One region of the Acetobacterium wieringae genome, then DNA from elsewhere that is predicted to be linked to it. Evidence: riboswitches for the same ligand, from Rfam matches in the RefSeq annotation. Region 1 holds a riboswitch; each other region holds the start of a gene.
What was found. A riboswitch is a leader RNA that binds a small molecule or an ion and turns the genes downstream of it on or off. The one in region 1 is predicted to bind cobalamin.

Region 1 (7,679 bases):
TTAACCTGAATAAGAAAGGTCTCACAAACATAATCAAAATGATCACTTTTTTTAAAAACGGAACATACCGTTCCAAATGAGCCAATACAACTTTAAGTCGGGTTCTTTTTTCAATGGTATGCAGTGCCTCAAGCATCCGCCTGCTCCAGATTGTCATCGGCATTTCGATCAATATGAAATCCGTATCGTCAATACTCAGTCTTTCGATCTCTTCCGAGTAATCGATGCCATCATAGTACGCGACTTCTGCCCCAGCCCGAATCGTTGAAGAAAATTGCGGCAACGCTTTGATGGCGCTGTCTCTTCTTGCTAAAAAGTCTTCCGGTTTTTCCTGCCAGGGGAAAAAGTGCGGTGTTGCGACAATTGTTTCAACCCCCTGCGCAATCGATGCTTCCAGCATTTTTATCGACTCTTCAACACTCCTGCTCCCATCATCCATCCCCGGTAAAACATGCGAATGAAAATCAATCATCCGATCACCCCTATATCAGCGGAGCATTGTTATTTTCATACTCTGCTTCGTAATAACCCTTGTAACGTTTATAATCATTGTGCGCATATTTTTTATAGTAGCCAGACTTTTCATGATTGTATCCATTAAATACAAATCCCAGGATTTTTGTATTTGAGAACTTCAACTGCCGGATTGTTTCAGTAAGCGATTTTTGATCACTGCGATCCTGTCTCACCACCACTACCATGCCATCAATATATTTAGAGGCAATCACCGCATCAGCTACGATTGTAACCGGGGGTAAATCAATCAAAATATAATCATAAATTTCAGCACAGCTTTCCAGAAAGACTTTCATCTTATTCGAATCCAGCAATTCCGCCGGATTAGGTGGAACTCTTCCCGCCTGTGCCAGGTCAAACTGACTGTTTTGTGATAACTCTACCTTTACCAGCATATCACTTAGCAATACATGGGGATCAACCAGCAGGTCGGTTAATCCAACGTTTTGTTTCATGCCGAGTTTGGCAGCGATGGTCGGTTTTCGAAAATCAGATTCAATGAGAAGCACCTTTTTTTCGTTGGTGGCAATGGCATACGCAACATTGATGGCAGTCAGGCTTTTTCCTTCAGCACTGACGGCACTGGTAATGCCAATCACCCTGCACTTTTTTTCATCCGCAAAGGAAAACTCCAAATTGGTTCTCAGCAGTTTATAGGCTTCAGCCGCCTGAAAATTCAGGTTGGTGCCAATTTTTTTTGCTCGTTGATCAGATCAAACTCACTCCCTTTAGCGGAAGTCTTTTTCTTTTTCCACCACATGGTCCTCCTCCTCTCTACGGCTTCACTTGTAGCCGTTATAATAATAATCGTTTTTGTTTGTCGTATTATCCAAATCCGGAACGATGGCCAGCAGTGGAATATCACCATAGTTTGTGATCAGGTAATTATCATCACGGATGACGGTGTCACTCAGTTCCCTGAAGATAATCATCCCCGAGGCTAACACAAAACCAATCAAGGCTCCGATTAACGCATTTTTACGTAGGCTGGGACCGCTTTTCGCCGCCGGAACAACGGCATAGTCAACAATCTTCACCGAGCTGCCTTCGACAATATTGCTGATTTTTTCAGGCAGAATGCCAGCAATGATATTGGCAATTTTTTCGGCCCGATAGGGGTCGGTATCGGTTACCACTACTTCGAACACCTCGGTTGAACTGACTGGGGCAGCTGTGATCATCCCAACCAGTTCCTCATAGGTCAAATCGAGTTGGCCTTTTCTGATGATCTCTTCAAGCACCTGTCGAGATTTAAGGATGACAATATAAGTCGCTACTAAACTTTTAGCGGCCGTAATATCGCCGCTGGTAATATTCAACGCCGTGGAATCAAAAGACAGTGAACTGTTATTGACATACATCTGTGCCTTTGATTCATAAAGCGGATCGACATAAAAATAGGTATAGCCAAGTACCAGGCTGCCGCAAAAAACAGCAGCTAGAATAATTAACCATGCCTTACGCCAGAGTGCTTTGACCAGTTTAAGTAAATCTATTTCTAAATCTTCTTCTAATTGATGTGTCGTATTTGCCATCTATTCTCCCCTAAATTAAATAGTATACGGTTTAATATAAATCCCTTGACTTTTCATGCCTATTCATTCTATCACGTTTCCTTTTTCATAACAACGTGTGGCAACCTGTGTGACAGGATATTTACGCTTTTTTTCGTTTTTATTTTATGTTGCTTTTTGCGACTTTTTTACATATGTCAATATTTTTGATGAAATTTAAGTTTATTTAATAAATGTTCATGTCTCATCATAAGCGACACAACAGCACTTAAAAAATGACCCGCCGGGACAATACCAACGTCTTGGACCAAAAAAACTATGGATATAAATAATAATCTCTGTATAAAAAAAACACCGATCATTAACGATCAGTGTTTTTTGTCCACATATTCTTAATTAATTTTACTCAATATCAGTTTACTTTTTAGCCGTGACTGGTTCACATCAATAATCCGCTGATTCTGCGAGCCCCGGAATTTCAGCAACAAGCTTTTTTGTTCCGCTTCAAATCTTCCATCCACCAGCAGATCAGTATACCTGAGCAGTCGTAGCCACCGCTGATCCTTTTTTGCCGTCAGCGTTTCATAAGTATAACCGGTATAGGTCATCACATGATAGCCGGCTGCCTGGGCACATCTGGCCAGTTCAGAAAAGCCCGCAGACTGTAAAAAGGGTTCTGCCGCTTAAGGTAATACCATCCAACAGTGGGTTCTTTTTCATTTCGGCGATAATGGTGTCTATCGCCACCAGGTGACCGCCGCTTAAATCATGGGTGGCCGGGTTGTGACAGCCCTCGCACTGATGGGGGCAGCCCTGAGCAAACACCACCAAGCGAATGCCTGGTCCATCCACAATCGATTCCTTAACCACCCCGGCGATTCTTATTTGGGAGGTCACTGCAATTGCTCCAACCGTTCCCCACCAGCCATTTGACCAGCCGCATTAAAATGATTGATCCGATCTCTTACTTCCGCTTTTTTGGCATCATTGAAACGATCCAGGGTCCCTACCAGATAACCGGTGATCCGGCGTATCCGTTCAAAGGGAACATCGTCTTCGCTTCGTCCACAATTGGGGCACGCGTCGCCGATGATGCCGGTATAGCCGCAGACCGGGTCGCGATCCACCGGATGATTGATGGAACCATAGCCGATGCCAGCTTCCTTCATCGCCCGAACCACCTTCTCAAAGGCTTCCAGATTGTCGAGGGGATCGCCGTCCATTTCCACATAGGTGATGTGTCCAGCGTTGGTCAACTCATGATAGGGCGCTTCCAGGGTGATTTTTTCATAGGCACTGGTGGGGTAGTAAACCGGAATATGGAACGAATTGGTATAATACTCCCGATCCGTTACCCCGGGAATTTCCCCAAATACCTGTTTATCCAGCTTGACAAAGCGTCCGGCGGTACCTTCGGCTGGGGTGCCCAGCAGGGTAAAGTTCATGCCATAGACCTGACTGGTTTCATCCATCCGCTTGCGCATGTGGCCAATAATGGCAAGCCCCAGTTCCTGTACGTCGGCCGCTTCGCCATGGTGTTTGCCGGTTAAAACCGTCAGGCATTCCGCCAGGCCGATAAAGCCCATACTCAGGGTGCCGTGTTTCAGTACTTCCCGGATTTCCATCTCGTCGGTCAGATCTGCAGAATCAATCCAAACGCCCTGGCCCATTAGGAAAGGAAAGTTTTTAACTTTTTTATGGGCCTGAATTTCAAACCGTTCCAGCAACTGCTCAATCACCAGATCAATTTTCTGATCCAGCTCAGCAAAAAACACGTCCTGGTTGCCCTTGCTGTTTAGGGCAATCCGGGGCAGATTGATGGTGGTAAAACTTAAGTTTCCGCGGCCATAGGTAATTTCCCGACTGGGATCGTGGACATTGCCGATCACCCGGGTACGACAGCCCATGTAGGCAATTTCAGTTTCCGGCTGACCAGCTTTGTAATATTTCAGGTTATAGGGCGCATCCAAAAATGAAAAATTGGGAAACAGGCGCTTGGCGCTGACCCGACAGGCTAATTTAAACAAATCATAATTGGGGTCCCAGGGATTATAATTGACCCCTTCCTTAACCTTGAAAATATGGATTGGGAAAATCGGGGTTTCGCCATTTCCCAATCCGGCCTCCGTTGCCAAAAGCAGATTTTTTATGACCAGACGCCCCTCAATTGAGGTATCCATCCCGTAGTTGATGGAACTAAACGGGATCTGAGCTCCGGCCCGGCTATGCATGGTGTTGAGATTGTGAACAAAGGCCTCCATGGATTGATAAACACTGCGGTCAATTTCCCGTTCGGCATTTTCCATGGCAAAATTCTGAGCCCGGCTGATGCTGTTGGCATCCGCTATCCATAACGCCAAACTCCGGGCTTCGGCTTCCAGATAATTCTTCGGTTGATTTAGCTCGGGCTTTAACCCCAGTTTCTTTTCGATATCTTCACTGATGGCCTTTACCTTGGCTAAAGCATTTTTGGTATCGGTCAATAAGGTCAGGGCCTTGGCCAAATTCTCCCGATAGAGCCGGATAAAAGTTTTTTTCACCCCCGGCACCATGGCATAGTCAAAGTTGGGAATACTCTGTCCGCCATGCTGATCATTCTGGTTGGACTGAATGGCAATGCAGGCCAGCGCCGAATAACTCTGAATATCGTTGGGTTCCCGGAGATGGCCGTGACCAGTCGAAAACCCATCTTTAAATAAGCGTTCTAAATCAATCTGACAGCAGGTAGTGGTCAGGGTTAAAAAATCCATATCGTGAATGTGGATTTCACCGGCTTTATGAGCGGTTGAATGCTCGGGATTGAGGACAAACATTTCATAAAACTGTTTAGCGCCCTCTGATCCATACTTCAGCATCGTGCCCATGGCGGTGTCGCCGTCAATGTTGGCATTTTCCCGTTTAACATCGTTGTCCTTGGCTTCTTTAAAGGTCAGATCCTCATATATTTTCATCAACCGGGTATCCATTTCCCGGATTCGGGTTCGCTCGGCCCGGTAGAGAATATATTTCTTTGCGGTTTTTGCATGTCCGGTTTCGATCAGAATTTTTTCCACCGCATCCTGAATTTCTTCCACCGTCGGGGTATTGGTGTTCATTTCCTGTTCGATATAGATGGCCACTTTTTCAGATAGCTCCATGGCGGTCTGATAATTCTGGCCGCCGATTTCACTGGCGGCCTTAAAAATGGCATTGGCAATTTTTTCAATATTAAAAGGGGCTTCTCGTCCATCTCTTTTTTTGATCTTCGTAATCATCCTGGTTTGTTTTCCTACTTTCCTGCGAGTCTTTTTTGTTGTTTCGGGCATTGAAAAACCTCTCGACGGCGTGGGTCAAGAGGTCTAAGATTGCTTGGCTCAAACACCCTCTATCACGCGTAGAGTCTGGTGTGACAAATAACGGTGGGTAATCTGACTTAGGCTTGATCTTTTTAAAAAAATCTCCCCCTTACAGCGGCGGGACCGTGCCGGATTTGCACCGGCTTCCCCCATGCTGCACCGGTTGGCACAGCACCGTTATCTTCATATTTGGTTGTTTTAATTTTATCATATACAAGATGTGGTGTCAAACCCCTTGTCACCTGCAAACGGTTATCATTATTTAAAGCTCCCCGGTTTGGCATAAAAATGGCGACTGATGGTCTTGACCACTGCATCATCGTCATTCGCTCCTATCTGCGGCCAGCCCATTTCTTTTAGTTCGATGGATGCATTTTCAACCACATAGGCAAAATCGGCGGCTTCCAGCATCGCTGCATTCCTGATGTCATTGCCAAACGCAATCACTTTATCGGTAGCATATCGGGCTTTCATATCCATGATGGCATTTTTCACCGAGGCTTCCCGGCTGGTTATTTCGAGAAAGTAATAGCCCGGATGTTGATCATCCGGATAGCACTCAACATTAACCGCTGACGCAATTTCCAGCTTCATGATGGCCGCTTTAACCTGGACGATCGTCGCCTTCTGATCCACTGCCATAATCGATAAAACGCTTTGATCATTTGGCACCTCGCCGCACACATAGCTCTGTTCCGGGAGTCGCTTTTTGGAATGATAGATTTTTTCCTCCACCGGATTAATAAGCCTGGTGTAATAAACATGGAGAACATCATTGATGATGGTGTGGGTAAAACAATTCAGCTCCCGTTTTTCAAAAACATCAATCAGTTGCTTGGCCACTTCCGGATTCATTTTCTTGCAGCTTAAATAACTTCGTTTTTGCAGATCATACCAAACCGCCCCATTCATCATGATAACGGGAACCTTTATTTCTACGCCTTCCAGCAGGGGCAGCAGGGTTTCGGCACTTCTGGTCGTGGCAATGGTAATCAAAGCGCCCTGGCGGATCATGGTGTTTAGTTTTATTCTGGAGTAACTGCTGATTTCAACCTGGGAATTCAACAAGGAACCATCCAGATTGGTGACAAAGAGCGTTTTTCTGTTTCTGCGCCGGGGCAAGTGAAAAGCATTGACTCCCAATGACACAAAGATTCCGATAAGGGTGTCCACGATCCGGTCAATGGTAAAGATCAGCGGATTCACATCGGCCCCATGGGTCACTGTAATGCTTAAAAAAACCACACAGGTAATATAAGATGCCGTTGGTTTTTTGATGGCGACTGTAAAATAAATGAGCGGGATAACGCACAAGGATACCACCAGATATTGCAGCATCGGCATATCCACCGGGATGAAGCTCCGCTCAAAAATAAGCAATCCCAACCCCATCGCCCCACCGATAAAGGTACCCAGGGTTCGATTCATGGCTACCTTAAAGCTATTGGAAACATAGGGCTGCATGCATAAAATCGCCGCAATCGCCGAATAGAAGGGGGAGCCTTGCTCGCCTCTTAATAAATAGATTAAGAAGCAGAGATAAACCGCTATAAATGTTTTAAAAATTCGCATTCCTACTTTTGGCATAACCTTCTCCTCTTTCTGATGCCTGTCTATAATAACACACATTTGAAATTTTCTGCCGCTTAAATTTCTGCAAACCCTTTCAAATACAGATACCCCTTAACTTTTTTCAGAAACAGATTAATTTTTCTAAAAAGTATTGACAGATAAAAAAAGGTAATGTATTATCAATTAAGGTAATGTATTACCTTAATTGATAAGTGGAGGTTATATTTTGGACAATATGGATTCAATGCCCGATCAAAAATTCATCTTTGGCGGTGTCCAAGTCGTCGCCAACCAGATGGACACCCTGTTGGAACGGGAACTGAAAGAATACAACTTGACAACCAAGCAATGGCTGCTGACCATTGTGGTGCAGAATATTTTTGATCACGACCCAACCCTTAAGGAAGTAGCAAAAAGCATGGGCAGTTCCCATCAGAATGTCAAACAGGTGGCGCTTAAACTGGAACAAAAAGGCTTTGTTGTGATGGAAAAAGATCCCCATGACGCCCGGATCACCCGGATTAAGCTAACCGATGCGGTTGATTCGTTTGGCACAGAAAGTCAGCAGAAATCAGAAATCTTTACCGAAAAATTATTTGATGGTATATCTGACGAAGAACTGGCAATGACCCGGTCGGTTATTGAAAAATTGCTGGCCAACCTGGAAAAAATGGACCAGGAATCAAAATAACAGGAGGAAAAGCAGATGAAAAAAGCAATAATTATTATTCTCAGTATTCTG
Region 2 (7,679 bases), 500 kb from region 1:
TTTATGCATCCTTTTCCCCCTTCTTTCCCAAACTTATCGACATTCCAACCTTATTCACACAACTTATCCACATTATCCCGGTAAATCCGGCATAATGTGGATAAAAAGGCCATTCTTCCTCCCTCAGACAGACACCTGGTTAAAAGTTATCCACAATTGATATCCCTGGATAACTTCATCGAGCTTTAGCGTTTAGAGACGTTTTAAGAAATTAAAAGAACCTTTTTCGAAGAAAAAGGTTCTTTTAATTTTATGGTGTCACCCATTTATTCTGTTTTTATCATACCATTGATATCGAAATCCGTAAATATAACTTTACTGATTTAGCGACCATTCAAGCAAAAAAATCAGTTTCCTCCAGGGTCAACTTGACAATCCGAAGCTCGGTCAGTTCATCACCCAGGTCATTTTTTGTGGCGATCAATTGATTTAGTTCGTTCTCCGGATAAACGCTGGCCTTGTTGATGCCAACCAGGGTAAATCCGCCATTTTCAGCCATTTTCAGATAACCTTCGGCCGCTTTTAACGCATAAAGAATCATCAACGCTGCCTAACCCTGAACCTTTTTTTCAAGCGCTGACAAAATCTTCAGGCCCTTAACACCATCACGATTCTGATAGTTGACCCAGGTCTTGAGTTTTTCCCAGGCCGCCCCATTATGAATCAGTTCCAGGGCCATTTCATAACCTTCCCGAATACTGGGCGCCTTGTCCCGTAAATACAGAATCAGTCCGGCATTTAAGGCAACAATATCTTCCCGGGTCTTGGTTTCTTTGCCTTTTAACAATCGGACAATACATAGCGCCGATTCTTCAACCGAATTAAAGGTGCGGATTTCATCCACAATTCCAGGAGTTATCAACATATCTTGTGGATTAAATGTATATTTTTCCACACTACCATCTTCTTTCAGCTCAGCAATATGGGTAGTACCGAGGGTTGAAGCCTCATCAATGGCCTGGTCGCCAACCTCGCCAAAAACCACAATGGCCCGTTTATAACCGATCTCCGCCATGATCTGGGGCACAAAATCCAGCATTTCTTTGGAGTAGACCCCTCTGACCCCATATTGCGGCAGCGCCGGGTTTGCCAGCGATGCCGAAATATTCAGCACACTGCCAAATGAAATTTGCGATAAAACCCGCCCCAGAGCTACCGGATGAACCTCCGGGCTTATCCCATTAAAAATACCAATCCCGGCCTTTTCGATGCTTTCTTTAACCAGATCGACATTAGAATCCATATCGATACCCAGGGCTTCCAGCACATCGATGGTACCACAGACCGAGGTCAAGGCCCGGGAACCGTGTTTAGCCATGGGGATTCCGGCAGCAGCGGCAATAATCGATGCCACGGTGCTGATATTAAAGGTTTTAAAACTATCCATCCCGGTGCCGCAGTTATCCACAATCGGAAACTCAGTGACCGGTTCCACCTTAAAGGTATCCACTTCATAAATCGCTTCAAAACTTCCGGCCACTTCTGCCGGGGTTGCCCCTTTCGCACTGAGGGCCGCTAAAAAAGCGCCCTGTTGCATGGCTGTTTGCTTATCACTTAATATTTCCATGAACATTTCTTTGGAATCATCTTTTGACAGGTTTTCCTTATTGATCAGCTGGGTAATCACCTGACCATAATCTTTCATGCTGATTGTTTTTTCCATTTAATTGCTCCTTTAATTTTTCTTTCTTATTTATTAATTCACTACTGCTTCGATCTCACTTTGACAGACGGCCATCACTTCATCACCACAATGGTTGAATAACCATCGCTGTTTCTAATATAGTCCATTCCCCGTTCCAGTTCTTCCAGTTTGACCCGATGAGAAATAAGTGGCCGGACATCAATTTTTCTTGATTCAAGCAGGGTTTTGGCCTTTTGACTATGCTTAACACTGCAGCCATAAGATCCGACTACGGTAATTTCCTTGTAGTGAATCCGGTTGATGTCCAGTTGGAAGTCTTCATTGCGGCTTAGTCCACTGAAATAACCGAACGTTCCCTGTTTTCTGAGGATTTCCAGGGCCAGATCAAAGGCCTCTGGCCCTGGACAGCAGGGGATTACTCCGTCGACTCCATGACCATTGCTGCAACTCTTTAACTGATCGAGCAGATCTGGCTCATCGCCGCTAAAAACGGCATCAAATCCCAAGGCTTTGCCACGGTCACGACGCTCTTCATTGGCTTCGATCAGGATCACATTTTGGATTCCTTCCGCTTTCGCCACAAACAGGTTAAGCAGGCCCAAACGGCCGCCACCGATAATGACCAGCGCCGCTTTCCGGTTCAACTGAAGGCGATCCTGAATGTTGACACAACAGGCCAGTGGTTCAATAAACGATATTTCTTCATAAGCCAGATCATCATTCCGAATCAGATTGACAATCTTGGATTTGATCGCCTGCTTATCAATTTTGATCACTTCCTGAAAACCACCATCAAAATTAAAGCCCATAATCTTAATCTGATCACAAAGATTATCCTGACCACTTTTACAATAGTCGCAAACCCCACAGGAAATCCCCGGATGAATAGACACCCGTTGACCTACCGGATAACCATTTACATTTTTGCCTCTGGCAATGATCTCGCCGGCAATTTCATGTCCCAATACCCGAGGGTAAACCAGATCCCTTTGCCCCATGGTGGCACATTTTAAATCAGTTCGGCATATATTGCAGGCTCTGACCTTAACAAGCATCTCGCCATCACCACAGACAGGCATGTCCTTATCTTTTATCACCAATTCTCCCGGTTTTTCCAATACCACTGCTTTCAATTCGTCCCTCGCTTATTTTTTATTCTCTGGTCACTGTTTACAAAGCCTTTAAATCCTTTTTAAACAAAAAAAAGCTACGCCAACAAAGCGTAGACTTTCCACATCTCTCATCATCTAATTCTCCGGCAGGTCTTCTGACTCATGATCCTCATCGCTGTCGCCTTCCCATTTTTTAACAGTGGCATCCAGACAGCAATTCCCAATTTACAGCGGCGGGCCCGTATAAGCTTCTCACTTATTTTCCTATTCTCCCCGAGGGGCACCTGAAAATGATTATTTAATTTGGCTTATTATATCATACTTGCAATCCCCAATAAAACACCTTTTTGGCAACTTCAATAAATGATTCTGCCTGACAATGGGTTTTATTTATTCGGATTCTTGCTTCACTGCAACCCCTTCCTCCAGACAAATCTCCATCCCCGCTTCGCTACTGATGCTCTCAAAGATGATATTGCCCTGATTGTTTGTTAAACGCAGCCAAACCTTAGCCGTGATACTCTCGACAATCTCGCGATCCATCAGTCCGTCCACCGGCGCCCGCAGCCGTCCGCCACTGGCCATCTGTGCTTTAAAAGCGAGGGCCCCATTCGGACCTTCAAGTTCCCCAGCGCAGGTTCCCTTTGTGGTATCAACTTCCCATTTCTCCAACCGGGAAAAATTATAAGTCGCAAAACGGCGGGTAATCCCGCTAAAATCAGTGAAGTAAGCAAAGAAACCGGGAAATTCCATCCCTAAAAAAGGAATATTCGCCCGTGAAAAGACAAATGAAGCATCGCCAGCCTCAAAATGGCTGGCCTGTAACCAGAGATAGGTCTTAGGAAAGGATCGGCCATAGTCTTTTTCAATGTAACCGACTCCGCCATTAAAATCCATCAACTCCCCATCCAGATCAATCTCACCCTTTATTTCATGATACAAATGAATAATAGCGTGGTAGCATTCCATAAAGGGCACTAGTCCAAAAGGCCCCATGATCCCCGGGTGCTTTAAACCCTTGGGAAAGGGATGGCTATTGTGAAAGGTCAACCGCCCTTTGATACTGCCTTCCGCCGTATCGACATTCAGCGATAGGCCCTGGGCGTTAAAACTATTATTCTCAATCTCCACATCAAACCGATCCGTTCTGGCATTGAACTCGGGATAGGGAAAATGATGATACCAGGTTTTTCCGGTGACAGCATTGATGACCTGGATAAAAGCCTGCCGGTTCCCCTGAGGATCGATGGCCATTCCCGGAATAATGGCAATGGCATGTTTGCGATCGGCGCTGATGCATTTAAAATACCAGCCTTCAAAATAGCGGCGTTTTTTGTTTTTTCCCTGAAAATAAGCCTGCTTAATCATCCGTTTTCTCCTTTCCTCAAAACGATTGCCCCATCCCGGCCGTTACTGCAGCTGGACAAAAAACAGTACCAGGCTGGCGGCCAGCAATGAACTGGCAAAATTAACAAAGTCATTGTTGACAAAGGCCAGCCCACTATAAAGCTGATTGGGCTTATTATTATCCACCGGTTTTTCGGTCAGCTCACCGGTTTCATGGCTGATATATTTGGCCTGGAAAGCAGCACCCATAAAGCTATCCAGTACTGATCCCAGCAGCCCGCCAAAGGTAATCATCAGGATTTGCATTAATAAAAGCACCCCACTGTTGCCTGCCGCCAACTGGTAAAGACCATAGGTCAAGGCTACCACGGCCGACCCACCCAGCGAAGCCAAAAAACCCAGCGGACTGACTCCCCCGGAAAGTCCGGGGCTGACCGGTTTTAAGGTAAGTAACGAAACCGGGGCCTTCTTACTGAGAATCCCGATTTCCGAAGCCCAGGTATCGGCATTGCAGGCCGCAAAGGATGCCGCCACTGCCACCAGATAGGCGGGGTTTTGCGATAAGGCAAAGGGAATCGCCATAATCAGTGCGGCCCCACCATTGGCGCCCACTTGAACCAGATCCCGGGGGCCGGACTTGGCATGCATCCGAACCTCAATGGGATCTTTCAAGCTGGCTTTGAAATGCGATAAAAAGGTGGAGCTGAAAAAAAATACCATCAAAAGGATAAAAAACAGCGGCCCGCCAGCCAGATACAGGGCCACGGCCAGAAAAAAGGCTCCCAGTGCCGCCGATAGGGTTAAGGCATTGCGCCTTAAGGCAAAAACAGAAACCGCCAGCGACAAAAAAATATATATCACGTGTTCCAGGGTCGATCCGGTCTGAGCTGCCAGACTATACTGTGTTAAATTTTCCACTTTGCACCTCCAATCAGACAAATAAAAAATAATAGGCTCCGGCACTGACCAGAGGCACAGTCAGATTATCGAGCCCCAACGGGGTTGCGGCTTCCAGCACGGTTGCCAGCAGCGCTAGGGTAATGGCTGGGATCAGTACCTGAGGCTGACCAGTTGCTGCCAGCAGGAGTGTCGTCACCAGAAACGAAGCGCCCAGCATGGTCAGACTGCCCGACAACGTTTTTTCAGAACCGAGAATTTGATACGGCCACTTTGGCCACCGGGTTCCCACCACGGCAGCCAGACCATCGCCGTAACCCATAATCAGAATCCCCACGCCGCCAACCACCGGGTTATTAAGAGGCCCAAAGGTAATCAGGGCCAGCAGCAATAGTGAAATGGCATAGTAGACCGTACCCAAATCACCCTTTCCGCCCCCCCGTTCCATTGACGAAAAGATCTGAAAACGATAGGACAGATAATTCAGGATCACAAAACAAGCCGGTACCACCGCTGCCCAAAAGGGGCTGTCAAAAAAGACCATCGCCAGCAGCCACCAGTTACAAACCAGAATATGAACCGCCTTGCGGCTGGCTTCCTTGCCGAAGCGCTCCAAAAATTTTGCCAGAAAAATCACACCAAACACATAGATAAACGAAACGACGATTCCCAGAATATTATTCCAGATATTTTCCATTTTATGCCTCCCTTCTCTGTCACTTATTGCCCAAAAGATGTCAGCTGTTTGTTGGCCGAAATATAGAGCAAGGCCTTTTCCCATTTGGGCACATAAATCCGCCGATCCAATAAGTGATACCGGGCTTGCCGACACCGTTTTAAAATTTTACTGTAATAAAGTAACGACAATAACACTGGCAACCGGGCTTTTTTATCAAACACCGCCAGATTTGTTGTGATTTTTTGATAGCGGCTTTCCGCTTCAGTGGCAAGGTACTCCCATAGCTGGATCAACTCCGAGCTTGGCTCCGGTCCAGCCAAATCCTCGGGACTAACGCCCCAGGCGCTCATTAAATCCTCGGGCAGATAAATTCGCTGCAAGCGATAGTCGGTGCCCACATCACGCAAAATATTGGTCAGCTGCATGGCAATCCCCAGTTCCACCGACAAGGCCTCTGCTTCCATGGTTACCGGCTCCGCCAACAGCGGACAAAGCATTAAACCTACTGTACCCGCCACCAGGTAGCAATAGTCAAGCAGATGATTAAAGGTCTCCGGCTGTTTAAATTCAACATCCTGAAGCTGACCAATCAGCATTTCCTGAAAAGGTCGGATCTTTAGCGGAAAATGGTCAAAGGCCCAGCCCAATGCCCGCCACATCGGTTCATCAGGGGTTACTCCGGCCTCAAATGCTGCCAGCTTTACCGCCATCGCTTTAACCACCTCCGGATTGTTATCGACATCAATGGCGTCATCGGCAATCCGGCAGAAGGCATAAATGGCAAAGACTGCCTGGGCCTGTTCTTTCTGCAATTTGCGGAAAGCCCGGTAAAAACTGCTGGAATTCTTTTGAATCAGGGTTTCGCACCAGTTTAAATCCTTTTGAATCGCATCTTCGATCATTTTAAATCCCTCACCACTTCGGCCACGGTAATCTTGGCCGAGGTCAATACAATCGGCACACCCGCCCCGGGATGGGCGCTGGAACCGGTAAAATACAGGTTTTGATACTTCATCGCCTTGGGCTGGGGCCGCCAGTAATTGCTCTGCAAAAGGGTTGGCCGCAGCCCAAAGGTCGCTCCAAACAGAGCATTGAAGTCATCCCGGAAATCAAGGGGGGTATAGTTTTTTTCAAAAATAATATGGGCTTCAAAATCAGCCAGCGGCTTGATCTGGCGAATTTTATCCATGGCCTGTTGACGGTAGCCAGCCACGACCTGCTGATCGTTCCAGTCCAGTGGGCCATCTTTTAAATTGGGTACCGGCACCAGGACATAAAGGCCCAGTTGCCCCGGAGGAGCCAGGCTCTCATCCAGCAACGCTGGCGCATAAACATAGATGGACGGGTCCGCCGGAAAACGTCCAGCAAAGATATCGTCAAGATTGCCTTTAAAATTTTGTGAAAAAACCAGATTGTGAACGTTGAGGCCGGGAAAATCCCGCTTGTCAAGACCCAGATAGAGCATGTAGGCTGAACAAGAATAGTCCAGCGCCTCGACCTTGTCAGGTTGATATTTTTTGTGCTTGAAATTGTCCGGTAGCAGGGCTTTCATGGCATAGGGAAAATCCGCTGAACAGACTACCGCATCAGCGGTTTGCTCCTGGCCCGCAACAGTGATGCTGCGAACCCGGTTGCCATCACAATTAATCCGCTCTACCGGGGCATTAAGAACCAGCTTACCGCCCATTTCCAAAAACAGTTTTTCCATCGCCAGAGCCATGGCCCGCATTCCCCCTTTTAAAAACCAGACACCATAGGTCAGTTCGATCATTGGAATAATCGTATAAATCGAAGGCCCATTAAAGGGTGAGATGCCAATGTAAAGGGTCTGAAAGCTCAGCAGCTCCTTGATTTTTTTGATCCTTGACAAACTTCCCGACCGAGTCAAAGGCATTGTCAAAGGTGCGCAGCCGTAGCCCCGCCAATAGGGTTTTCGGATTATAAAAATCACTGGCGCTGCGGAACGAACGCTCAATAAAATGTTCCTTGGCCACCAGGT
Region 3 (7,679 bases), 810 kb from region 1:
ATCATCCCCGCCCATATTCATGGCCATTACGATATTCATATTGTCGCTGGTGGAGGAAATAAAAATAATCGGCACCTTGGAAATCTTGCGGATTTCACTGCACCAGTGGTAGCCGTTAAAAAATGGCAGTGAGATATCCAGAAGCACCAGCTGGGGATCGTAAGTCACAAATTCATCCAAAATATAATGAAAATCATCGATAGTCACTGCTTCAAGTCCCCATTTTTCCAAATGATTTTTTAACGCATTTGCGATAATCTGATCATCTTCGATAATTAGTATTTTATACATATAATCCATCCAATCATTTTTTCACCGGCAGACAAAATACTCATGATCAAGGCGAAACACGCATGATTCGTTGCCAGTTATTCACTATTATAAAGCAAATCAAGCAGATTTCAAAATCCAACTGATTAGATTGTTCATATTTTTTAAAACTCGTCAATAACAACTATATAAAAATCCGGTAAATGGGTATAGATTTAATAACGACACGGTTAATTATTTGGATGATCAATTCCCTGCCATTTCTTAACTTTTGTAGCGCAGAATTTTTACGTGTTTCGATTCCAACCCGGACAAGGAGGGGTAAAAATGACTGATCACGAACACTCACCTGACCGCAATGACGCCAAATCAGCTCATGACGAATTAAATTGGGCTGAACTGGAGCGAACTGAGGTCGACTCAAATCAAAACCACTCATCACCAATTGTTCCACCACCAAAAAAAAGCAAAAAAAATTGATTATCATCCTGGCAATTGTTGGCAGTATTCTGATTCTTGGTGGCCTCACTTTTTTCCTGTACAATCAGTTTGCCTCAGCCAATCTGACCAGTGAAGAAAAAATTGAGAAAACCACCGATCAGGATGAACTAAAAAAACTCTATGACGAACTGCTCAGTTCCTATGCAACCTCCGGAAAATCCGAAGCTGAGATTCTGGCCTTACTGGAACGGGCCGCCAAAGAAACCGGGGATCAAAGCTACATTCAAAACCAGGACAGCTATCTGGTTAAACCGCCCAGTTTCAACCTGGCTCCGGGCAGCTATGAGGGTACCCAAAACCTGGAAATCATCAAGGGTAACTCTGGTTATACGATTTATTATACCGTTGATGGCAATGTCCCCGACAAGACCTCGCCAAAATACACCAGTGCCATTCCCCTACCCCTTGGCGAAACCACGGTTAAAGCCGTCGCAGTGAGCGATAAAGGCTTTTCCAGTGCAACGATTGAAGGAAAATACATCCTGACCGCCCCCCAAGCCAATACCCAGTCTGTGCTAACCCCGGAAGAATTTATTAACAGAATCTATGGAGTATGGTATAAAACCGATTATGGCAATTCGTTGTCGATTTCTCAAACGACCTATACCGAGCACATCCCCAACCCTCTGAGCAATGCAACCGGTGATTATAGTGTTGTTTCAACCACTGATAACGGCGGCACCATCAAGGTTCTTAATTTTACGGTTGAAGGCTACAATGCAGGTGATATCCTGATTGAATTTGATTTTGGAACCCCTGGTGATAATCAGATGCGGCTCCGTCATGAAGGCAAACCCTGGTGGGACTATGCCGCTGCTGAATATATCGGTAGCGGTCAATATCATTTACCTTTCCAATTTGCCGGATCCGATATTATTACCCTGAATTAGCGCACTACTGCCAATACTAAAAACTCCCAGTCGTATGACCGGGAGTTTTTCTGGGTTACAGTTATTAAATTCTATTCCACACTCCAGGCTTCCACATTAGGAATGGTGTTTTCCTCGCCGCCATCGGTGGTGTAGGTATAGAGGTATTCAACGGTACCCCAGACCGTTACCATTTGACCTTCAACCAGCGGTGCTTCACCCGAATTCAAGCGATAATAAACCTGAACCATCTGATTAGGATCATCATTGACATCCATGATAAAATCACAGAAGTATTGCTGATTTTCATAATTTTCATAAACCTGAAAAACCCGCCCTGTCATCTTGACTTTTTTTCCAGTTTCGTTTTTGGCGTTATCAACGATTTCGGCGTAGGATATTTCTGCGGTTTGCGCTTTAAACGGATCCAGGCGCACCTTTCGCTGAACCAGCGTCTCGTTATAGTAGCCCATGTCAAAATCACCTTCGTAAATCACCTCGCCATAATAGTTGTAAAGCGTACCCTGTCCGTCATAACGATTATCAGTGTAATTGCCATCATATATGAGATTCTTATTAAGATATTCTTGTCCCGGCCCATTTAACAAATCATTCTGGTAGTAGCCTTCCTGCATAAACCCATCTTCCCAGACAGTTTGCCCGCTCCCCTGAAAATGACCTTGTTCCCATTCGCCCTCATAGGTCCAGGCCACTTCATCCTCGTCGGAAACAGTAAAGACACCATTCCCCTGGGGTAAACCTTTGACCAATTGACCCGTATAAGTGCCGGTTTTCTCACCAAACGACAAGGCCAGAGTGATTTCCTGATTTTTTACCGACTCTGACTTGTTGCCAAAAATTCCCGGGATCAGCGAACAGCCCGACAGGAACACGACTAAACCAAGCATTGTCAGTAGCACCATTAATTTTTTCATTACTTAACCACCTCTTTTCATTTTATCAGAACTATCCTTTTACCACCAAAAAACTAATACTCCCAACCCCGGCTATTCATTTCTTCAATGGCGCTGGCCACCAAATCGACAAAGATCTCAAGCATTTGCTCGCCTTTTTTTATGCTGGCTTTTGTGGGGTCGCCAGTGGCCCCAGTGGCCGTGAGTTCCTTGATATCCCAGATAATGTCAACCTTTTCATTGATCTTAATGACATTTTCCGGTACCTGGGATACCGCATCTTCCAGCTTGACCAGTTCCGGGCGTAGCGCCATCATAATCGAGGTTTCGCCTTCACCGCCATGGCCCAGTCCGTTCCAGACTTCAAAGCGGTCACCCATAATCGGGCCAACCTTGGTCCACCAATCCGGCAGATAAAGAAATTTTGCCTCGCGATGGCGATCCTTGACCTTATGGGCGGCTATTTCGAGCGCCGGAATATTACCGTCATGACCATTTAGAATATAAATGTGTTTGATGCCATTGTTAATCAGACTCTCAAAGATATCCTCGGCAATGGCAATCTCGGTTTCATAGCGCAAGGTGATTGACATCGGGTAAGAGTTATAATGAATCGAAGTCCCAAAGGGAACGCAGGGTAGCACTACCACATTGTTAAGCTTCTGCGCCACGCGTTTGGCCACCTCGGAGGGCACAAAAAAGTCCGGCCCCAGGCAGCAATGCCAGCCATGGCTCTCGCAGGATCCAAAGGTCACAATGGCGGTGACCTGATCGGCATTTTTTAACAGCTCCTGAACTTCCAGGGCGGTCATTTCGTTAAGCATTACCTTTTTCATTATAAAATTCCTTTCAATCAAATTGTTTCTTAGACTTTTGCACAAGTGCCGTGAGCTTCGCATTCAGTTTCGCACGAAACAATTTTTACACTGTACGTCGTACAGGCTATCGCCTGTTCGCCTACACGTTACAAAATTGTTTGTGGAAACTAAACGCAAAGCAATTTTTGATCAACTCTTTTGAATTTTAGAATTGCTTAAATAGATTCTGATTTATATTTACCCACTTTTTCACCAGTCAGTTGTTGTGAATAAAGATTTTTATTAAATCCGGTCAGCTTCAACCAGTAGTTTCAGCTGGTCTAAAAAAGCTGCCATCCAGAGATTGTCCTGAAGGATGTATTCCGGGTGGGCCATGACTTCCTCCGGCCGCTGTACAAAATCACTGGGGATCATTTCATCGCCGCAATTTTTAATCAGATCTTTAATAATTGCCTGGGTATTTTCCAGATGAAACTGAAAGCCAAAAACCCGTTTCTGGTAGACGAAGGCCTGGTTTTGACAGGCGGCACTGGCTGCAATGACGGTGGCCTCCGGCGGCAACTCGACAAAGGTGTCCCCATGCCAGTGAAACACGACTGGATTGTCCGGGAAAAAGGCAAACAGTGGCGATGCTTTGGCTTCTTCAAAAACGTGATCGGAAACCAACCGATTTCTTTTTGCTTATTTTTCACGACCTTCCCGCCGATGATATCCGCAATCAACTGACTGCCGAGACACAGTCCTAGGACTACCTTGTTGGCTTCAATAGCGGCTTTAATGAATGCTTTTTCGGCCTTCAGCCAGGGGTATTGCGCTTCTTCATAAATGTTCATCGGCCCCCCCATCACCACCAGCCAATCAAAATCACTCACCTCCGGCAGCGCTTCATCGTTATACAATTGTGTCGCAGTGACGGGATAATTGTTGGCTTGGGCCCATTTTAGAATACTGCCGGGATTTTCAAAGGCGACGTGCTGTAAATAGTGAATTCTCATCTGTGACCTTCCTATCTGAATAGTTATCAGTATTTTTTATAGCAAGTATACCATTTTCGGCGCTTTTTCAAAAATATTTTTTATTAAAAGAAATTTATTCCAATAAAAAAAGCGCATCCATAAGAAAATGCACTTCTTTTATTGGTGCTCAAATTTTTGGCCAGAAAAATCTAAGCAGAGGAATAATGTTTTCTATCAAAAATGTAAATTAATGAAAGCAAGGTAAATTCGGGGATGTCACACACCATCCCCGAGGAAGGGTATTAAATACTGACTTGGAGATGTCCCTTTATTCGAAGAGATTCTAAAATTGGCTAGGAGAAAGTAACCAACTGCCGGAAATCACACACTTCCCGGTTCGCTTGCGATCGTCACCGACGGCAAGACGAAAAAAAATCCTTCTCCAACGGAGAAGGATAAAAGAATCATACTTACAAATCTAAATATAATGCTCTTAAAGTCCTCTAAATCGGAGGTTGTTAAGAAATCACTACAAACAGGTCTTCTGGCTCAACAATCAACTTTCCATCTCCCTTCCCGCTAATTTCTTAACAGTGGTTATGAGACGGTCATCATGTTTTACAGCTGCGATTACAGCAAAGGATTTACACCTTTTTCCCTTGAATATAGGACAAGTTCACTATTTAATTGAATTCATTCTACACGAAAAACTGCTGCTTGTCAATAGCAGTTTTTCAGCAATTTTGAAACTGTCGCAAGCTTACCGACCAGTTTCACATATACCGAAACGGTTGTTTACTTCACATCACCCGTAATAATAAAAATTGGATTGGCGGCCTTTAACATCGTTAAACCACCGATGCCTTCGCCCCGGCTGATACCGACCTGAATCAGTTCGACATTGTCAAAATACTGATTCATCAACGTGGTGGCCTGGGCGGCGTTCTCCAGGGTCACAAAGTTGGCAATGACCCGGCCGCCGGGGCGGGTATTGGCTTTGCACCACTGAAAAAGGCTTTCCATATTCCCACCGGAACCGCCGATGATGACTCGGTCTACCGGCTCTTTGATTTCAGCCAGCGCCTCAGGCGCCTTGCCGGGAATAATCACCACGTTATCGGCATTAAAATGGTCTTTGTTTTTTTGCACCAGCTCCAGTGCTTTCTCTTTGGCTTCCACGGCATAGACCTTGCCATTTTCTGCAGCATAGGCCGCTTCCCATGGTCAGACCGCCGGTACCGGCGCCGATATCCACCACCACGTCACCCGATTCAATTCCCAGTAGCGAAATGGTTAAAATACGGATTTCCCGTTTGGTCATTGGGGCCTTGCCGCGAATATAGGCCTCGTCCTTGTATCCTGCTATCTTACTCATTGATCACCACCACGACTGCCAGTCCTTCCTCCTGATAAGTCAGGGCTTCTGCCACCGTTAGTCGGGTGATCTTTTCATTGGGATAGGACAGCTCTTCACCGACATAAAGAATACTGTTCTCGCAACCGGCTGTCTGCAGGATTCCGGCAATAAAGGCCGTATTATTATTTTTGTCGGTAAGAATACCCAGCTTTTTGTTTTCTGCCAGCGCCGCCGCCAAATCCTGATCCCGACCGTGCAAGCTCAAAAGCCTCGCATCCTCCCAGCTAATAGCCAGTTTGGCAAAAAAATACTGCAGTGAGCTGATCCCAGGAATACAGACAATGTCCTTTTCCGGCACCAATTTTTTTGCATAGGTCAGCAGACTATAAAAACCGCAGTCCCCGGAAACTACCAGGGCGGTTTTGCGGGTCTGATAGCCCTTAGCAACCTTTTCCATCAGCTCACTGAGAGGGGTTCCCTTGCCGATAAAAAGCATCTCCTTGCCACTGGCATCAAAACTTTCGGCGTGGCGGGTGCCACAGAGAATCACTTCCGCTGCGGCAATTTCTTTTAAGGCGATCGGTAAGATATAATCCGGATGCCCCGGTCCCAATCCAATAATTTTTAATGGGTACATAATCGTTTCCTCAACTCTTCTGCGTCTTTGCTTTGTCCTAAAAAGCCATGGATCTTGGAAAACAGCACCACTTCGATATCAATAGTGCCATAAACCCGATCAGTGACTTTCTTCTTTACCACTTCGGCCAGCTGATTAAAATAGTCCGGCAGATTTTCGGCCAGGATTATATCGGTGGCTTCGTCGGTAGTTTTGGCGGCCATGATTTTTGCCATGGTATCCCGGGATGCACCCAGGATACCGGCATGGGCGGTCAGAATCTCCATCCGGCCATCAGCCACGCTGCTATGGGTATTAAATATTCCGCCCGCTACCTTGACAAGCTTACCCAGATGCCCAATTAAAAGAATTTTATCAAAACCCATCCGCTCGGCCTCATCCAGCATAAAGCCGATAAAATTGCTGGTCTTAACCAGCACATCTTCATTAAGCCCCAGTTCCTCCGAGAAGTCTTTGCCATAATTGCCGGGCACAAAGATGATTTCATTAAAGCCCTTGGCATGAAGCACCGAGAGTTCCAATTTCAATGAAGCTTTCCAGGCCTCTTCACTCATCGGTTCCACAATGCCGGTGGTGCCGATAATTGACAGTCCGCCTTCAATCCCCAGCTTGGGATTAAAGGTGCGCTTGGCCAGCTCAACTCCCTGGGGAATCGACAGCTCCACCTGCCAGCCTTTGGGTAAATCGGGCCGATGCTTGATGGCATCAGAATCCAGAACCGCACGAATTTCCTGGGCGATCATCTCTCTGGGGGTGGGATTAATGGCCGGTTCGCCCGGGGGGATGCTCAGTCCCACCGAGGTCACCGTCCCAACGCCAATGCCAGCAATAAAAGTGATCCCGGCCTGATCAGATGGGATCACCTTTGCAAAAATCTTAATGCCATTGGTCACATCCGGATCATCCCCAGCGTCTTTGACTACCGAACAGGACGCTTCGTACTCGGAAAAAGTCTGATCATGAAGCACCAGATCCAGGGGCCAGCCTTTGGGCGTATTGATTTTTACCGTATCCCATTTCTGCTGATTTAAAAACATCAGCAGGGCGGCTTTGGTGGCCGCCGTCGCACAGGAACCGGTGGTATAACCATAACGCATTATTTTGCCATTTTTTTCGACGGTTTTATTAAACATCAAAACCCTCCCTTACTGAAGGGGATAATTCTTCTTGATTAATAAGGTCGATAAGTAAGGAATCTTACCCTTTAACACCTCAATATCCCGGATCACCTGCTGGGTTTCCATGCCAATGTTGGACACCAGCACAAAACTTTTCTCCAGCCCTCGGGCTTCCAGCTCCGCTGCCATCCAGGCATTGTTGGCAGAAATCTTCATCACCACAATGTTCTGGTGGGCAT
Region 4 (7,679 bases), 560 kb from region 1:
GCACTGATCGCCCCAAACACTTTCATCATCAGAAACAACATTTCCTTAAGCTTGGCAATCGACGTATACAGGTAACCAAAGCCGAGATAGAGATTGAACTGGCCAATTGGCTGGCTTGAAAAATCAATGCCGATGGCAACGGTACTCAAAATGATAAAGGTAAGCGGAATCATCAGCACCGACAGATAAGCTCCCAGCGGTAAGCCGCCTTTGACAACTGTTAAATAAGCCATGCTGACAATCACCGCCAGCGAGACCAGCTGGTTATTAAGCACGATGCAAAGCAGCAGGGTCAACCCTGAAAAGGCCACTTTAAAGCTGGGGTTCCAGTCTCTGATTTTTGAGGCATAAGCATAATAATCAATGGCTGATCCTTCGCCGTGTTTGTGACCGATTTGATGATGATGCTTGTAATGATGATGGCTGTTATCGCTTTTTTCATTCGTTCGGACAAAACCAAGCCGTTTGGCTGAACTGTTTTCCATCTGCACCCATCCTTTCTACTACAATATATTTATGGTCATAGTACCTAACAACCAGTTAGGACATTATCCATCTTGTTGCTTAAGCTGTTAGAATGTAAGAGCAATAGGTATATCGTCTGCCTTTCTTGGACTTCGCGTCCGTAAAAAAGACTGATAACCGGCTCCTCATTCGCAGCGTTCGTTTTATGCAGGTTGAACTGCTGTCCTACAGTACGTTCGTGTCACACCACAGTAGATTGAATAGGCAATGAGTAAAACTGGTGTTTATCCATTGCAATAATTTTAAGGAGTGACAAATTTATGAACATGAACGCAGTAGGTATTGATGTTTCCAAGGGCAAAAGCATGATCGCTATTATCCGCCCGTATGGTGAGATTGTTTCTTTGCCTTTTGAGATTCGCCACACTTCCAAAGAAATCCGTTCTCTCATCAACCAGATCCAATCCATTGACGGCGAATCCCGCATCGTTATGGAGCATACGGGTCGTTATTATGAGCCACTGGCACGTGAGCTTTCTCAGGCAAATCTTTTTGTAAGTGCCATAAATCCTAAGCTTATTAAAGATTTCGGTGACAACTCTCTACGTAAAGTCAAATCTGATAAAGCAGATGCTATTAAAATAGCGCGTTATGCTCTTGACAGTTGGAATGATTTGAAACAGTATAATCTTATGGATGAAATACGTAATCAGTTAAAAACAATGAACCGTCAGTTTGGTTTTTACATGAAGCACAAAACGGCTATGAAAAATAATTTTATCGGCATACTTGATCAAACCTATCCAGGTGTCAATACTTACTTCAACAGCCCTGCTCGTGATGATGGCAGCCAGAAATGGGTTGATTTCGCTGCTGCATACTGGCATGTAGACTGTGTTCGTAAAATGTCTCTTCACGCTTTCACCGTCCATTATCAGAAATGGTGTAAGCGAAATAAGTACAACTTCAGTCAATTAAAAGCTGAAGAAATCTATGGAGCAGCAAAGGAACTTGTTCCTGTACTTCCTAAAGATCATTTGACCAAACTCATTGTGAAACAAGCTGTCGATCAATTAAACATTGCTTCCAAAACTGTAGAATCACTTCGTACTCTGATGAATGAAACCGCATCCAAACTTCCTGAATACTCAATCGTCATGGGAATGAAAGGTGTTGGATCATCTCTTGGCCCTCAGTTGATTGCTGAAATCGGCGATGTTACACGGTTTACACATAAGGGTGCTCTTACTGCCTTTGCAGGCGTTGATCCAGGTGTTAACCAGTCTGGAACCTATGAACAAAAAAGTGTCCATACTTCCAAACGAGGTTCTTCGTCTTTGCGTAAAACGCTATTTCAGGTCATGGATGCTCTTATCAAAACCAAGCCACAAGATGATGCTGTTTATCAGTTTCTCGACAAGAAACGTGCTCAGGGTAAACCTTACTATGTTTACATGACTGCAGGCGCTAATAAGTTTCTGCGTATCTACTATGGTAGAGTAAAAGAATACCTGCTGTCTCTTTCGTAACACTTACCACAGATTTCCTAATCTTCAGACCAACGATATTTGCTGGTCTTTTTGTCGTGCTTATTTCTTGAATATACTTTTTTTTACAAAGCTCTCAATTTCCTATTGACTTTTTATTTGCAGGCTTTTTTTGTATGATTGCTGTCTATTTCCAGCGCTACTTAACCGTATCAATACGATCGATACATTTAATCAACGCATCAACCGAACTGAATTTATTACTGCACTGCTCTTCAATGCGATCAACAAGAATGATCTTCATTCCCAGCTTTTTAGCGGCGTTGATCTTATCCACGACGCCACCCATGTTGCCGCTTTCTTTGGTCACCAACACCTCTGCCTGGCAGTATTTAAAGAGTTCCATGTTCAGGGCTTCGTTATAGGGCCCTTTGATGGCAATGATGTTTTTGGGGCTGAACCCCAGGCTTTCACATTTACTTAAAACCTTCCAGTCCGGCAGCACCCGCAGATAGACCCGCTTTGAATAGTCCGGAATTCTTTTGAAAATATCAATTCTATTACTGCCCAAAGTCAACAGAATGTTTCCTTGGCAGTTCATCAGAACATCACAGGCTTCCCCATAGCTCTTAACAACGGTAATATCCGGATCATCTTCGTATTTTACCCGCTCCCGTTCATAACGAATATAGGGCAGATTTTCAAATTTGCAGACATTGATGGCATTTCGGGTTATTTCTGACGAAAAGGGATTGGCCGCATCAACTAAACAGGTTGGTTTTAGGGTTCTAATCAAATGGGTAATGTGATCTTTATTGAGTTTTCCCTGATAAATATCCAGATTCTTAAATTCCTCCAACATCCCGGCACCCAGACGGGTCGTAACGGTTACGGCCGTGTCATGGTTATTTTCTAATAGTCTCGCAATTACAGTCTTGGCATCGGTTGTCCCGGCTATTACTAATACTTTTGACATCTTCCTCCATCACTCTCATTTATATTTTTGCACAAAAAAACCTCATTATCTCTAAACAAGACAATGAGGCCGCAAAAATGCGCACAAAAATAAACCTCCTCCATCTCTCGTAGAGTTTGAGATACACAAACAGGCAGGTCTTCTGGCTTGAGCGTCAACATTGCCTCCTGCCTTCCCATTTCTGGTGGCATTCCTGGAGAAACTCGTCTCTTACAGCGGCGGGACCGCGGGGGATTTTCACCCTCTTCCCTTTTCACCGGCTTATAATACATTGATTACAGCCGACACCTGTTTATTTATTTAATTCTTATATTTTTCTTAATTCAATAGTACTATATCAAATTTTTCCAGTTTTGTCACGTATTTTTTATCCCAGCGATTTTACGCTCTGAATCGTTCCGTTCTTAAACCCAGCTCGGCCAATGACATTCCGGCGATGGAAAACACATAGGCTTCATCAGGGTCAACCAATGTGATGGCTTCTGAATCGATGGACTCAATTGTTTTTAAATCATCCCTCAGACCGGCCCCTGTTTTTTTCATCAAACTTTCTTTTTTAGTCCAGATTTTCGTAAAAGCCAGGGCCTTGTTATCGCTTTTATTAATCAATTTTAATTCCTGCTCGTTACAGACATATTCAGCCAGCTGGCCATCATAGGCCGCCACGGTTTCAATATCGACCCCGACATCACTGGTATGAATGGCACAGATTACTCCATTTTTACAATGGCTGAGATTAAAGTGGATCTGGGGATAGTCGCTTAAATATGGCTTGCCCTTGGCCGAATAACAAAAGCGAAGCTTTTCCGAAATACCATATTCATTTTTTAACCCGTAATTCAGCAAAACATAGCCCAATACCGACAATTTCTGATCAAGCTTTTGCCGATACGCTGTTGCCTTTTGCTGCCGTTCGTCAGGAAGCAACATCAGACTGCGTTTAAAAAGTTCATCTGAAAATTCTTCCATTTGATCAAATAAATAAACTGCCATTTATACTCCTTCACTTTTAACTTTAATAGTAGCACTATCTTAACAATTTTTTTCGTTCTTGACTATTTTTTTCATAAGTAAAGGGCTAAACCATTCTTCAAATGAAGGTAGTCCAGCCCATTTATTTTTTAATACCGTTAATCTGAAATGATTTATTTTAGTATTCTTCCCGGACTCCAAATTCGGCGTCTTCCACCCATTCTTCCGGACGTTCGACCAGGGTAATCAGATTATCAAAGATTTTATAATGATTCTCTTCCTGCTTGACCAGGTAACCAAACAGTTTTTTAGTTTGTTCATCTGCTGATTCCTGATAAAATTTCTGATAGAGTTCGATGCTGTCCTTTTCCATTTGCAGAGCCATCCGATAGACATCCAGCTGATTGGGGATTTTTTCGAATTTGTTTTTAAAATCACCCCGGTCTTTAAAAACATTGTTGGTATCTACCAATGCTTCATTATCAGCTAAATCGTAACTTATTTTTGCCAGCTCATTTTTTAGCAATACGGCGTGACCATTTTCGTCCTCGGCCAATAATAAAAACACCGCATTTAACGGATTGTCCTGATTATTTTTTGCTTGTTCACGGTAATATGCTTCGCCGTCACGTTCCATCTTAATTGCAAATTCAATACTATTCATTTCTTCACCTCTCATCATTTATTAACCTCGTCCTTTGACGATCTTATACTAAACTACTCAAGCAAATTTAAATAAGCGCCATAACCCTGGGCTTCCATTTCCTCGGCTGGAATAAAACGCAGCGCCGCACTGTTAATGCAGTAGCGCAAGCCTCCGGTGGTGATCGGACCATCCTCAAAGACGTGACCCAGGTGGGCGTCACCAGTGACGCTACGAACCTCAGTCCGCTTCATCCGCAGGCTGGTGTCACTGAGTTCTTTGATCACATTGGGATCGATCGGTTTGGAAAAACTGGGCCAGCCACAGCCCGATTCAAATTTATCGCTGGATGAAAAAAGTGGTTCGCCAGTGGTGATATCCACATAAATTCCTTTGCGGTATTCATTGTAGTATTCATTCTGAAACGGTGGTTCGGTGGCATTTTTCTGAGTCACCGCATATTGATCCGGGGTCAAGGTCTTTAATAAGGTCTCCTGATCCTTCTTTTGATAGTTCATTATCGTTCCTGCCTTTCTCGTGATGCTTCTGTTCTACCCCATTTTTCTTGATCTTAATCAGTCTTTTATAATTTTAAGAAAGCTTTCAAGATCATTCACCGGTTGCTCGCAACGATAGTTTTTACAAATATAGGCAGTCGGTTCGCCATGAATCATCTGCTGATTAACGGCAAACTCATTGATCTTTTTGAGATCGGTTTCGCTTTTATTAAACAGTACCACCGAAAACGGCAGAAACTGCTGATTTAAGTGACGGTTCATTTCACGAATCGTCGCATCGGTCTCATAGCCAGCAAAAACCACCTCAGTAGTAGGCTGTTCATGGAATAATTTGGCACAGAGCATCATCGTACTGGCCATCGGTGCCTGATTGAGGTTTCCGGCAAAATAGCCAAATATCCCGTTGACAATATCGATGTATTTCTGCTCTCCGGTTATTTTGCCCAGCTTCAGCAGACAATAAGCAGCCAGGGCGTTTCCCGATGGCTTGGCATTGTCGTATACTTCCTTGGGCCGGGCAATCAGTTGCTCAGTATCATTGCCGTAGAGAAAAAAGCCAGCAGTGCCAAATTCATCGCCAAAGAGGTTGATCATATCCACCGCCCGGACAATCGCTTTTTCAAGATACTCGGTTTTAAAACTGGCCTGATACAATTCCAGATACCCCCAGATGACACTGGCATAATCATCCAGATAGCCGAGAATTTTGGACTCTCCCTTGCGGTACCGGGCGTAGAGCCGGCCACTCAGCCGGGCCATGTTGTTTTCAATAAAGGCCATGGCCTCTTCCGCCTGTCGGACATAGACGGTTTTGTTAAAGATCCGTCCCGCCATCGCCAGAGCGGCAATCATCAGCCCATTCCAGGAGGTTAGGATCTTATCATCTTTATGGGGATGCACCCGCTTTTCCCGCTGAGAAAAGAGATCGGCTGTCATCTCATCGAGCGCTTTTTCCAACTCGGGATTAGCTTCAATCAGATCGAGATCAGTATCGATCATATTAACAATGTTCTTGCCCTCAAAATTACCTTTTTTTGACATCGGATAAAACTTAAAAAAGACCTCGGCCCGCTTCTGGCCCAGTATTTTTTCCACCTTATCCATCGACCAGACATAAAATTTGCCTTCTTCCCCTTCCGAGTCGGCATCTTGCGCGCAATAGAAGGCCCCTTCCGGGGAACGCAGATCGCGGTTGACATAGGTAATGGTTTTTTCGGCAATTTTTTTGTAGAGTATGTTGCCAGTAGCCTGGTAGGTTTCAGCATAAACCATAATCAGCAGGGCATTGTCGTAGAGCATCTTTTCAAAGTGGGGAACCAGCCACTGTTCATCGGTTGAATAGCGGGAAAACCCAAAACCGATATGATCAAAGATCCCGCCTTTATACATTTGCTGCAGGGTTTTTTCCACCATTACCAGGGCATCGGGCTGCTTAAAGGCCTGATAGCAGCGCAACAGGTAAAAAAGATGATGGGGGGCGGGGAATTTGGGAGCCTTGCCAAAACCACCATAGCGGTCATCAAAGCTTTCATCAAAAAAATCATAGGCATCAAAAAAGATCGTTCGCTTTAGTTCCTCTTCCCCTTTTCGCACCTCCAGATTATTGAGCAGTCCGGTCATCCGATTGGCAGAATCAATAATGTCTTCATTATTTTTTCGCCACTGGCTTTCAATACCCAACAATACATCAATCAAGCCAGGGTTTCCAAGCCGAGAGTATTTGGGCAGATAGGTGGTGGCATAAAAAGGTTTGCGGTCAGCGGTCAGAAAAACATTAAGGGGCCAACCGCCCTGACCGGTACTGACCTGGGCAAAGGTCATATATATCTGATCAATGTCTGGCCGCTCTTCCCGATCGACCTTGATGCTGATAAAATATTTGTTCAGGATTTCGGCCACGGCTTCATCCTCAAAGGATTCTTTTTCCATCACATGACACCAGTGACAGGTGCTGTAGCCAATTGAAAGGAAAACCGGTTTGTCCTGTCGCTTGGCCAGATTAAAGGCCTCGTCCGACCAGGGATACCAGTTTACCGGATTATAGGCATGCTGTAATAAATAAGGACTCATTTCATGAACAAGTCGGTTTGCTTTCTTCTTTACGTCGTCAAGAGCCATTGTGTCAACTCCTTTTTATAGTTTTCGTTACTTGCTATTATGCCCCTTAACCATTAACCTGGGCTTTAATTACCTTCAAAATTCAAAAATTCCGCTTCCAGGCGACGGCTGATCACCTGGTAAAAAACCACACTGAGAATTGCGCTGATCAGGGCAAATACTCCGTAACCCAAAATTGGATTGACAAAATACCCCAGCAAACCACTGATCCCAATTAACAGCCCGGTATAGGCCATCCCCACAAAAAGCGTGATCACCACATTCATATTGTTTTTAATGGCCTTTTGGGGGTTATCCCAATTGAGCAGCGGTCGGTTCATGTCCATAAATAATCCAAACAACAAAATCGGCAGTGACCCCAGTATCCCCAGAACGATGGTTATCACAAGGGTGGACAAGGGTAAGGGGAAAATGAATTGCACCGCAATGATGGTAAAGACGATCCCCAGGCTTTGAATAAACATCGCCACCCCGGTTCGCCCCACAATCTGATCTCTGGC

Region 2: it holds a riboswitch for cobalamin, as region 1 does, so the genes downstream of both, CHL1_RS00770 (alcohol dehydrogenase catalytic domain-containing protein) here and CHL1_RS16530 (anaerobic ribonucleoside triphosphate reductase) in region 1, are expected to answer to the same signal.
Region 3: it holds a riboswitch for cobalamin, as region 1 does, so the genes downstream of both, CHL1_RS18615 (type 1 glutamine amidotransferase) here and CHL1_RS16530 (anaerobic ribonucleoside triphosphate reductase) in region 1, are expected to answer to the same signal.
Region 4: it holds a riboswitch for cobalamin, as region 1 does, so the genes downstream of both, cobK (precorrin-6A reductase) here and CHL1_RS16530 (anaerobic ribonucleoside triphosphate reductase) in region 1, are expected to answer to the same signal.

What each region holds. Positions count from the first base shown of each region.
Region 1 covers NZ_CP097897.1:3,358,601-3,366,279, forward strand. Annotated here, with positions in the region: gene CHL1_RS16510 (CpsB/CapC family capsule biosynthesis tyrosine phosphatase) at 1-472, opposite strand, end outside; gene CHL1_RS18605 (CpsB/CapC family capsule biosynthesis tyrosine phosphatase) at 1-11, opposite strand, end outside; gene CHL1_RS16515 (CpsD/CapB family tyrosine-protein kinase) at 483-1,208, opposite strand; gene CHL1_RS16520 (YveK family protein) at 1,299-2,051, opposite strand; partial or broken gene nrdG (anaerobic ribonucleoside-triphosphate reductase activating protein) at 2,423-2,927, opposite strand; gene CHL1_RS16530 (anaerobic ribonucleoside triphosphate reductase) at 2,924-5,284, opposite strand; cobalamin riboswitch at 5,411-5,559, opposite strand; gene CHL1_RS16535 (HAD hydrolase family protein) at 5,624-6,952, opposite strand; gene CHL1_RS16540 (MarR family winged helix-turn-helix transcriptional regulator) at 7,164-7,628, shown strand; gene CHL1_RS16545 (FMN-binding protein) at 7,644-7,679, shown strand, end outside.
Region 2 covers NZ_CP097897.1:149,068-156,746, reverse strand. Annotated here, with positions in the region: gene CHL1_RS00785 (5'-nucleotidase) at 1-9, opposite strand, end outside; gene CHL1_RS00780 (hypothetical protein) at 335-541, opposite strand; gene trpD (anthranilate phosphoribosyltransferase) at 551-1,663, opposite strand; gene CHL1_RS00770 (alcohol dehydrogenase catalytic domain-containing protein) at 1,738-2,769, opposite strand; cobalamin riboswitch at 2,886-3,060, opposite strand; gene CHL1_RS00765 (tocopherol cyclase family protein) at 3,148-4,125, opposite strand; gene CHL1_RS00760 (DUF92 domain-containing protein) at 4,168-5,022, opposite strand; gene CHL1_RS00755 (diacylglycerol/polyprenol kinase family protein) at 5,036-5,698, opposite strand; gene CHL1_RS00750 (phytoene/squalene synthase family protein) at 5,722-6,582, opposite strand; gene CHL1_RS00745 (phytoene desaturase family protein) at 6,579-7,550, opposite strand; gene CHL1_RS00740 (phytoene desaturase family protein) at 7,480-7,679, opposite strand, start outside.
Region 3 covers NZ_CP097897.1:458,666-466,344, reverse strand. Annotated here, with positions in the region: gene CHL1_RS02235 (response regulator transcription factor) at 1-291, opposite strand, end outside; gene CHL1_RS02230 (hypothetical protein) at 598-750, shown strand; gene CHL1_RS02225 (chitobiase/beta-hexosaminidase C-terminal domain-containing protein) at 747-1,661, shown strand; gene CHL1_RS02220 (MORN repeat-containing protein) at 1,733-2,575, opposite strand; gene CHL1_RS02215 (creatininase family protein) at 2,629-3,390, opposite strand; gene CHL1_RS02210 (type 1 glutamine amidotransferase) at 3,655-4,038, opposite strand; partial or broken gene CHL1_RS18615 (type 1 glutamine amidotransferase) at 4,098-4,367, opposite strand; cobalamin riboswitch at 4,846-5,034, opposite strand; gene CHL1_RS02200 (bifunctional cobalt-precorrin-7 (C(5))-methyltransferase/cobalt-precorrin-6B (C(15))-methyltransferase) at 5,124-5,507, opposite strand; gene CHL1_RS02195 (hypothetical protein) at 5,452-5,703, opposite strand; gene cbiE (precorrin-6y C5,15-methyltransferase (decarboxylating) subunit CbiE) at 5,696-6,322, opposite strand; gene cbiD (cobalt-precorrin-5B (C(1))-methyltransferase CbiD) at 6,310-7,455, opposite strand; gene cobI (precorrin-2 C(20)-methyltransferase) at 7,468-7,679, opposite strand, start outside.
Region 4 covers NZ_CP097897.1:2,802,105-2,809,783, forward strand. Annotated here, with positions in the region: gene cbiQ (cobalt ECF transporter T component CbiQ) at 1-485, opposite strand, end outside; gene CHL1_RS13765 (IS110 family RNA-guided transposase) at 792-1,994, shown strand; gene cobK (precorrin-6A reductase) at 2,152-2,928, opposite strand; cobalamin riboswitch at 3,044-3,235, opposite strand; gene CHL1_RS13775 (4'-phosphopantetheinyl transferase family protein) at 3,310-3,921, opposite strand; gene CHL1_RS13780 (ferritin-like domain-containing protein) at 4,079-4,582, opposite strand; gene msrB (peptide-methionine (R)-S-oxide reductase MsrB) at 4,618-5,061, opposite strand; gene CHL1_RS13790 (thioredoxin domain-containing protein) at 5,119-7,179, opposite strand; gene CHL1_RS13795 (ABC transporter permease) at 7,245-7,679, opposite strand, start outside.